DNA from 3 places in the Faecalibacterium sp. BIOML-A1 genome. Region 3 is predicted to be linked to each of the others. Evidence: predicted binding sites of a transcription regulator. Region 3 holds the regulator's gene; each other region holds the start of a gene.
The links. The regulator Rex, encoded in region 3, represses fermentation and respiration genes when NADH is low (regulators of the CRP and FNR family bind a similar motif). The targets are predictions, from matches to a motif close to ATTGTTAANNNNTTAACAAT.
Positions count from the first base shown of each region.

Region 1: the regulator Rex is predicted to act here: its motif matches at 2,073-2,092, upstream of fucO (lactaldehyde reductase).
Region 2: the regulator Rex is predicted to act here: its motif matches at 1,706-1,725, upstream of gap (type I glyceraldehyde-3-phosphate dehydrogenase).

Region 1 is NZ_WKZJ01000002.1:210,098-213,374, reverse strand. Features, by position in the region: gene GKG36_RS03250 (putative ABC transporter permease) at 1-618, opposite strand, end outside; gene fucO (lactaldehyde reductase) at 855-2,003, opposite strand; gene GKG36_RS03240 (GntR family transcriptional regulator) at 2,265-2,642, shown strand; gene GKG36_RS03235 (ABC transporter ATP-binding protein) at 2,635-3,277, shown strand, end outside.
Region 2 is NZ_WKZJ01000007.1:10,586-13,862, reverse strand. Features, by position in the region: gene GKG36_RS08910 (glycosyltransferase family 4 protein) at 1-82, opposite strand, end outside; gene gap (type I glyceraldehyde-3-phosphate dehydrogenase) at 587-1,618, opposite strand; gene GKG36_RS08900 (hypothetical protein) at 1,817-2,602, opposite strand; gene GKG36_RS08895 (citrate synthase) at 2,602-3,277, opposite strand, start outside.
Region 3 is NZ_WKZJ01000003.1:81,752-85,028, forward strand. Features, by position in the region: gene GKG36_RS04575 (DNA translocase FtsK) at 1-290, opposite strand, end outside; gene GKG36_RS04580 (ATP-dependent Clp protease proteolytic subunit) at 393-1,073, opposite strand; gene GKG36_RS04585 (redox-sensing transcriptional repressor Rex) at 1,335-1,976, shown strand; gene GKG36_RS04590 (thymidine kinase) at 2,227-2,844, shown strand.

The DNA.
Region 1 (3,277 bases), on a different contig from region 3:
AGCATACTGGATGCGTTTTTCAATGTAAAGCGCGATCCTGCGGCGCAGCGTATCTGACCGCTCCCCCAGTCTCTGGTTGAGTTGCTCCAGCATCGGGTGCCGGGCCGCATACTGCTGCACCAGCACCGCCGAACCGATCTGGTCCAGCACCGCCACCGTCAGCGAGACCCATACTGCCGGACGCAGCAGCCAGACCGGGATATGCGCACACAGCCGCAGCAGCACATTATTGCCCCACAGCACACTTGCCGTGCCCAGTGCACCCCACAGCAGCGAATACTGCAGGCACACATAGCCGTTCAGATTGAATTTTTTGCCGGAATAGTCCCACCACTTGCGGCGGTGCAGGCGTTCCAACAGCTTGGCGGTGATCCATTCCATCACCGTTGCCGCCATCATACAGGCAAAGAACAGGTAGACCGGCTCGGTGCGCAGGTCGCCGAAACTCACGGCCAGCAGCACGCCGGTGGTACCGTAGATAAAGCAGAACGGGCCTGCCGCCGCACCGCGGTTGGCAAACCTTCCGCCCCGGATGGTCGCGACTACCGTCTCAGCCACCCAGCCCAGAAAGGAATATACAAGATAAATAACACTCAGAGTATAGAAGTTCAGCGTCATAAGGTTCCTTTCGCTTCCAGTTTTTTCTTACTGCATTGATTGTACCCGTTTTGGGCGCTGTGTACAAGAGCCGTGCAGAAATTTTGTCACTCTGCGACGCGGCAGGCTCTCCGGGCATCTCTGAAAAGACGAAGATCCGGTCTGTTGCTTTGTTTTCAGATACATCTTAGAAAAAGGCCCTGCCATCCCGAAGGACAGCAGGGCCCAAAATTACAGCTTGAATTTACAGAGCGGAATCACAGCTGGCTCTTATACAGCTCCACGATCTCTTCCACGCTGGTGTCGCGGGGATTGCCGGGACGGCAGGCGTCTGCAAATGCGGACTCGGCGAGGAACTGGATATCCTCTTCCTTCAGGATGCCGTGCAGATTTGTGGGGATGCCCACGTCTGCGCTCAGCTGCTTGACGGCGGCGATGGTTGCATCGGCGGCTTCCACATCGTTCATCTCATCGATGCCCACAACGCCCATGGCCTTGCCCACGGCGCGGTAGCGCTCACCGGCAACGCTCTTGTTGTACTCCAGACCCACCGGCAGCAGGATGGCGCAGGCCACACCGTGCGGGGTGTCATACAGAGCGGACAGGCCGTGTGCCATGGAGTGGACGATGCCCAGACCCACATTGGAGAAGCCCATGCCGGCGATGTACTGGCCCAGAGCCATGCCCTCGCGGCCTTCCGGGGTGTTCTGCACTGCGCCGCGCAGGCTCTGGCTGATGAGCTTGATGGCTTCCAGATGGAACATATCGGAGATGACGCAGTGACCCTTGGTGATGTAGCCCTCGATAGCGTGGGTCAGAGCGTCCATGCCGGTGGCGGCGGTCAAGCCCTTGGGCATGGAGGACATCATATCGGGATCGACCACGGCGATCTCGGGGATATCGTTGGTATCCACGCAGACGAACTTGCGCTTCTTCTCCACATCGGTGATGACGTAATTGATGGTGACCTCAGCAGCAGTGCCGGCAGTGGTGGGAACAGCGATGGTGAACACCGCGTGCTTCTTGGTGGGAGCAACACCTTCCAGAGAGCGAACATCCGCAAACTCGGGGTTGTTGATGATGATGCCGATGGCCTTTGCGGTATCCATGGAGGAGCCGCCGCCGATGGTCACGATGCAGTCAGCCTCAGCAGCCTTGAAAGCGGCCACGCCGTCCTGCACGTTGGCGATGGTGGGGTTGGGCTTGATCTCGCTGTAAACAGCATAGGCAAAGTTTGCAGCTTCCAGCAGATCGGTGACCTTCTTGGTGACGCCGAACTTGATCAGGTCGGGGTCGGAGCAGACGAATGCCTTCTTGTAGCCGCGGGCGGTCAGTTCGGGAACGATGTTCTCAATGGCACCGTGGCCATGGTAGGAGATGGTATTCAGAACGATGCGGTCAGCCATAGTTATTTTTCCTCCAAATCTCTTTTCCGCCGCTTTCCGGGCGGAGCTCTCTGTTTTTCAGCATAGCACATTGTCAAAAGCTTTGCAATGTGAAATTGTTTGAATTTATTGTAAATTTTCATCTATGTGCAGTGTTTTATGGGTACTTTTTTCCAATTTCCCGCAGTTTTATGGTGTTTTTTCTTTTTTCCCTTGACAAACAGAGCAAATCGTGTATTATTGTATCAAGCGCTTAATACAGCAAGACAAGGAGATGATACCATGGGCGAACAGTTTGATGCCAGCCGCCCGATCTATGCCCAGCTTGTGGAACGGCTGAAGGCCCGGATCCTGGCCGGCACCTACCCGCCGGGCGGGCATCTGGATTCGGTGCGTGATCTGGCCGCAGCCGCCGGGGTGAACCCAAACACGATGCAGCGGGCCCTTGCCCAGCTGGAGACGGAAGGGCTGGTGCGCACCGAACGCACTGCAGGCCGCTATGTTACGGAGGATACTGCATTGATCGAACAGCTTCGCGCCGACACCGCCCGGACGCTGGCGTCGGATTTTCTGGAAAAGATGCGCGGCATCGGCTACAGTCCCGCACAGGCAGCCGCGCTTTTGGAACACTGGGACGCAAAGGAGGACCGCAATGAATGAACTTTTGAGCTGTGAAGCACTGACCAAGTGCTACCAGAAGGATAAGACCGCACTGGAAAATGTAGACCTGCACATCGGCTTTGGCCGCATCGTGGGGCTGCTTGGCCCCAACGGCAGCGGCAAGACCACCCTCATCAAGCTGGCGAACGGTCTGCTGCAGCCCAGTGCAGGCAGCATCCGGATCGCCGGCATGACCCCCGGGCCGGACACCAAAGCCATCGTGTCCTATCTGCCGGACGCCGACTGGCTGCCGGACTGGATGCGTGTGGAGCAGCTGGTGGAAATGTTCCGCGAATTTTATGCCGATTTTGACCCCGCTAAGGCAAACGAAATGCTGGCCCGGCTGGAACTGGAACCGAAGGCACGGCTCAAGACCCTCTCCAAGGGCAGCAAGGAAAAGGTGCAGCTGATCCTGGCCATGAGCCGCGCCGCAAAGCTCTACCTGCTGGATGAGCCCATTGGCGGCGTGGACCCTGCCGCCCGGGACTACATCCTGAGCACCATCCTGAACAACTACAGCCGGGATGCGACCGTCATTCTTTCCACCCACCTCATCGGCGATATCGAGCCCATTCTGGACGAAGCCGTCTTTTTGAAGGATGGCCGGGTGTTCGCCCACCGCAATGCCGAAGAGC
Region 2 (3,277 bases), on a different contig from region 3:
GCTCTTTTACCACGATCTCCACGCCGCCCTCTCTCGACCACCTTTTGTGGCCAAAAACAGCAAGCCTCAATTTCTCTTTCATTTTCCCTTTCCTGTCGCTTTCCCCATTTAGGGATCTCATCCCCATACCGTGCCAAACTCCGGCCCGGTTTCCTTTACATCAGAAAAAGCCCGGACGCATCTACGCCCAGGTTTTTGACAGATTTACGCCGCAATTCATTGACATTTTATTTCCAGAATCATCAATATCAATTTCGTAAATGTATTTATTGACACTAAAAATATTTTACCATTTTTTCCTCTGGGGTACAATACTTTGCAGCTGTATCATTGCCTGCATCATGGCTAAGATTTCCGTACTTTATTCCGTCTTTTTTGTTGCAACATATTCATTTTAGAAAGGAACTCGTTCCATTGCTTTTTTGCAGCAAAAAAACACCCTTCCTCTCACGGAAACCCGCAAAAGGAAGGGTGTTGAACTCGTTATCCTGTTGTCGTACCAATCACAGCATGTTCGTATCAGCAAAGCCAATACTAGTTGTCATTCAGCACGGCACCTCAAGCACTTTTGAGCGTAGAGCTGTGATTAGCAGTTCTCAGCGAAGTACTTAATGGTACGGACCATCTGAGAGGTGTAGGAGTTCTCGTTGTCGTACCAAGACACGACCTGAACCTGATAGGTGTCGTCGTCGATCTTAGCGACCATGGTCTGGGTAGCATCGAACAGAGAGCCGTAACGCATGCCGATGACATCGGAAGAAACGATCTGATCCTCGTTGTAGCCGAAGGACTCAGAAGTAGCAGCCTTCATAGCAGCATTGATGGACTCCTTGGTGACGTCCTTGCCCTTGACGACAGCAACCAGAATGGTGGTAGAGCCGGTGGGAACAGGCACACGCTGAGCAGAACCGATCAGCTTGCCGTTCAGCTCGGGGATGACCAGGCCGATAGCCTTAGCAGCGCCGGTGGTGTTGGGAACGATGTTCTGTGCGCCAGCACGAGCACGGCGCAGATCGCCCTTGCGCTGAGGACCATCCAGGATCATCTGGTCGCCGGTGTAAGCATGAACAGTGGTCATGATGCCGGAGACGATGGGGTAGGTCTTGTTCAGGGTGTTAGCCATGGGAGCCAGGCAGTTGGTGGTGCAGGAAGCAGCAGAAATGACCTGATCCTCAGCGGTCAGGGTCTTCTCGTTGACGGAGAAGACAATGGTCTTCAGATCGTTGCCTGCGGGAGCAGAGATAACGACCTTCTTTGCGCCAGCCTGAATGTGAGCCATGCTCTTCTCCTTGCTGGTGTAGAAGCCGGTGCACTCCAGAACGACATCAACGTTCAGTTCGCCCCAGGGAGCGTCCTTTGCGTCCTTAACAGCGTAGATCTTGATCTCCTTGCCGTCAACAATGATGGAGTCCTCGGTAGCCTCGACGGTGTGCTTGCCCTCGCCGATCTTGCCGCAGAAAGAACCCTGAGCAGTATCGTACTTCAGCAGGTGAGCCAGCATCTTGGGGCTGGTCAGGTCGTTGATTGCGACGACCTCGTAACCCTCAGCATCAAACATCTGACGGAAAGCCAGACGACCAATACGACCGAAACCATTGATAGCAACTCTAACAGCCATGTTAATAGTACCTCCTAATTATTTTACCCATAATCGGATAAATCACGGTATCTTTATTTTAGACCAAAACGCAGAAAGTTTCAAGTATCTGCCAAAAAATTAACAAGACATTCACTGCATTTTTTGCTTTTGTACGATTTTAATTCCTTTCATTCCCTGCTTTTCGGCAATTGCGCCAACAGAGTGCCAACATTTTTGTCAGCTTTCCCCGTTCAAGCAGGCTGTAACGCACGCTCCGCCAATGCCGCCCACGCAGCAAAGGCCCAGTCCGGCAAAGATCTCCGGCCAGACAGCCGGTGCGGCCCAGCTCAGGCCGCTCATCAAAACCAGTACATAGGGCAGCTGCCAGCACAGGCAAAGTGCAAATGCGGCAAGCCCGGCTGCGCACAGTGTTTTGCCATTGCCCGGCTGCGGGACATGCAGCGCCCGGGCCAGCGCTGCCAAAAACACCAGTGCCGCAAGCGCCTGCCACACCGCCGCTGTAGGGGTCACGCGGTGCCAGCTGGAGCTGTTCTCCATAAAGCGCAGCAGCACGTTCCAGTAGAACAGCAGACTGCCCGCCACGGCCAGATACAGCCCGCCAAAGGGCTTTTTCCACTCGTTGGGGCTGAGCCAGCAGCGGCCCATGGTGCTGAGCCACGCGGAGCACAGGCATTCCAGAATGCACCGCACAAAGCCGCCCAGACCGGAAGCTGCGCCCAGCGCGATCTGTGCACCCGCTGCGGCCAGAAAACATACTGCACCGACAAAAGCCAGAATACCGGCCAGCGGCCTGCGGCTACGCACCGCTTCCGAGCGGGAAGGCTGTGTACGGCCCACAAGCACTGCAGCCAGCACCACGATACCCAGTGCCAGATAGCGCCACCACACCGAGCCGACCACGCACAGACCGGTGACGGCATCGGTGCCAAAGGCAAGGTCTGCCGCGCGCAGCACGCCCAGCAGAATGCTCAGGAAAAAAACGAACAAAACAGAAGGATTCATCAGCGTTCCTCGATCGGCTTATATTTCTGGCGCACGCCCAGATACTTGTAAGCGGGACGAATGATACGGTTGGCGAATACCACCTCTTCCACGCGGTGTGCACACCAGCCGGGCACACGGGCAATGGCGAACAGCGGGGTGTAGATATCCTCAGAGATGCCCAGCATGTTGTAGATCAGGCCGCTGAACAGGTCCACGTTGGCGCACACCGGCTTGGTGCTGCCCTTTTCCTCGGCAAAGATGCCGGGGGCCAGCCGTTCGATGCTGCACAGCATATTATACTCTTCCTCAAAACCTTTGTCGTAGGCCAGATGGCGGGCGCGCTGCTTCAGGACCACCTCACGAGGGTCGCTGATGGTGTACACTGCGTGGCCCATGCCGTAGATCAGGCCGGAGCCATCGCCCGCCTGCTTGCGCAGGATGCGGCGCAGATACTCGCGCACCTCATCGTCGTCCTCGGGGTTTTCCACATGCTTGAGGATATCCTTCAGCTGACGGTTCACCATCAGGTTGGCACCGCCGTGCTTGGGGCCCTTCAGTGCACCGATGGCCGCCGCGATTGCGGAGTAGGTATCGGTGCCGGAGGAGGACAGCACACGGGTGGTAAAGGTGGAGCAGTTGCCGCCGCCGTGGTCGGCGTGCACCAGCAGGCACATATCCAGCAGCTTTGCTTCC
Region 3 (3,277 bases):
AACACCAGCCCCAGAACCAGCTTGAAGATCTTGGGCAGAAGGTCTTCGCCCCGGGTATACTGCACAGCAAGGCAGCACACTGCCGTGCCCAGCACAAAGCTGCCGCAGCCAAAAAGTCCGAACAGCACATCGTGCAGGGCCTTCCATGCCGAATCTCCCTCCACAAAGGCCAGCACCACCAGCAAAAGGCCTGCAAACAGGGTGCCAAGCCCCGCCGGAAGCCGCTGTTCTGCGCGTTTTTTGCGCGATGCTGCGCGCCGTGTTGTCGTTTTACGTTTTTTTGTTGCCATGTTTCTTTGTTCCCCGCGTTTGTAGTAGACACACTATTTGATTTTATTATTGTACCACGCAGGGAAGGAAATGGCAAACCTATTGTTGTACAAAATCGGCCTTCATTTGCGTTCAATCTCTTTATACAGCCACGCCAGCGCATCCGAAAGCCCGCCCAGCTCATCAATGAGCTTTTCCTTCACGGCCCGGCGTCCATCCAGCACGGTGCCCATGTCCATCACCAGCTCGCCGGTGTGGAGCATCAGGTCGGTGTAGCGTTTTTCAGTCATGCCGCTGTGGGCCGCTACGAAGCCGGTGATGCGCTGCTGCATCTGCTCAAAGCTGCGCATGGTCTGCGGCACCCCCAGAATGACGCCGGAATGCCGCACCGGGTGCACGGTCATGGTGGCTGTGGGCACGATGAAGCTGCGCCGGGCGCTGACGGCAAGCGGGATGCCGATGGAGTGCCCGCCGCCCAGCACAAGCGTTGCACTGGGTTTGGACACGCTGGCGATCAGCTCCGCCAGCGCAAGGCCTGCTTCCACATCCCCGCCTACCGTGTTCAGCAGCACCAGCAGGCCTTCGATGCGAGGATCCTCCTGCGCGGCCACCAGCTGCGGGATGACATGCTCATACTTCGTGGTCTTCTGGCCCTGCGGCGCTTCCGAATGGCCTTCGATCTGGCCGATGACGGTCAGGCAGTGGATCACATGCTCCCCGCGGGCCAGCGTGACCGTGCCCAGATCTTCGATCTCTTCTTTTTCCAGCCGACGCGCGTCGGTCAGCTGCGTTTCATCGTTCATATGCTTTCCTCCTGCGTTTTCTGTCAGCATTCCCCAGCCTGTGCCGGGCTATGCAGACCCGCTGCAGCAAAAAAGCGGTAACATTTCATAAAAATTTTTTGAGAATGATTTGACATTCTCCATCGGTGCAGTATACTTTAAATAATTGACTGTAATATCTGCAATATGAACCCGTAAACGGATCGGGGTTTCTCTGTGCCGCATCTGTAAAGCAGGCAGCTGCGGCAAGTACTGCGATAGAGCGAAAGGAGAAAGTATTCTATGAACACTCCTGCAAGGGCTTCGCTTCCCGTTATCAAGCGTCTTCCCAAATATTACCGCTATCTGTGCTCTCTGCAGGCAGACGGCATCAACAGCATTTCTTCCCGCGAGCTGGCTGCTCAGATGGGCACCACCGCTTCGCAGGTACGGCAGGACTTCAACTGCATCGGCGATGTGAATGGCCGGCAGGGCATCGGCTACTCGGTGGAAAACCTGCTCTCCATTCTGGAAGGCCTGCTGTTCGGCAACGGCGACCGCCTGCCCACCATCCTGATCGGCTGCGGCCGTCTGGGCAAGGCAGTGAGCCGCTTTATCACCACCGATACCAACGGCTACCGCCTGATCGCCGCCTTTGATGTGGCACAGAGCGAGGTGGGCAAGGAGATCAGCGGCATCCAGATCCGCCATATCGACGAGCTGGAGTCTTTCTGTGCCGAGCATCACCCCAAGGTCGCAGTGCTCTGTGTGCCCCGCGACGGTGCGGAACAGGTCAGCGGCCGTCTGGTGGATCTGGGCATCGAGGGCTTCTGGAACTTCTCCCACTATGACCTCTCTGTGCCGTATCCCGATGTGGTGGTGGAGAACGTCCATCTGGGCGACAGCCTGATGAGCCTTGGCTACCGCCTGCGCAATCAGGACTGAACGTACCTATTGTAAGTAATAAGAGAACCCTCTCAGTCAAAGCCTGAGATGCCGCTGAACCCTCTCAGTCTCGCATACGCTCGACAGCTCCCCCGAAAGGGGAGCTTTATGAGTGGGGACGGGAAAGTTTCTGCTTCTCCGGCGAAGGACAGCCTGCCCGGAAGATGCAGAAAAGCTCCCCCATCGGGGGAGCTGGCAAAGCCGTCAGGCTTTGGCTGAGAGGGTTCTTTCTGTAAGGAGAGTTTTTCAAATGGCAAAACTGTATTTCCGTTACGGCGCGATGAACAGCGGCAAGAGCACCGCCCTGATGCAGGTAGCCCACAACTACGAAGAACAGGGGATGCGGGTGCTGATCCTCAAGCCACAGGTGGACACCAAGGGCGGCGGTGAGCTGGTGAGCCGTCTGGGCGTGCGCCGCAAGGCTGATCTGCTGATCCCGCCGGAGACGGACGTGTTCGAGGCCGTGCGCACGGCCAACGCTGACGGTGCGCCGCTGGCCTGCGTGCTGTGCGACGAGAGCCAGTTTTTCACTGCGCAGCAGGCAGAACAGCTGTTCATGGTCACGGTGGATTTGAACATTCCGGTGATCTGCTACGGCCTGCGGGCAGATTTTTCGCTCAAGGGCTTTCCCGGCTCTACCCGGCTGCTGGAGCTGGCCCACACCATCGAGGAAATGAAAACCATCTGCACCTGCGGCCGCAAGGCCATCTGCAACTGCCGCAGAGTGAACGGCAGATTCGTCTTTGAGGGCGAGCAGGTGGCCATCGATCTGGAAAACGATGTGCAGTACGTGAGCATGTGCCCCCAGTGCTATTTCAAGGCAAAGCGCGCGTTCTACGCCGAAAAAACTGCTTCGCAGGCTGACTGAAACTTGTATACAAGGCCGCTGTGTCCAACGACACGGCGGCCTTTCTTTTTTATCCCCGGCCTATGGGCGCAGTCCACGCAGCAGCGCAAAATATGTCGCTGTCGGCGCTTTTTCACCCCCCAAAAGGACGAAGAAGCACCGATTTCCATGCCCGCAGACCAGTGCCGGGGGACCGCCGCAAACAATTGATATATCAGAGTGAACATTTTTTGCGCTATTGATATATCAGTTTAAAGGCTCCCATCCGGGCTTTTTTAGCTGTTGTTCGTCCACAATGTATGCAACGATTCTACGTTCTGAAACGGAATGTTTACAAAATTATTGCAAAGTTCGACGTTCCTCCTATGATGCATCCCAGTTTTCTATGCAAAATAGCGAAGTATACATGTTGCACAGTTTTTCGAGCCAAGTTTATTCATTTCAGCGAAGGCGT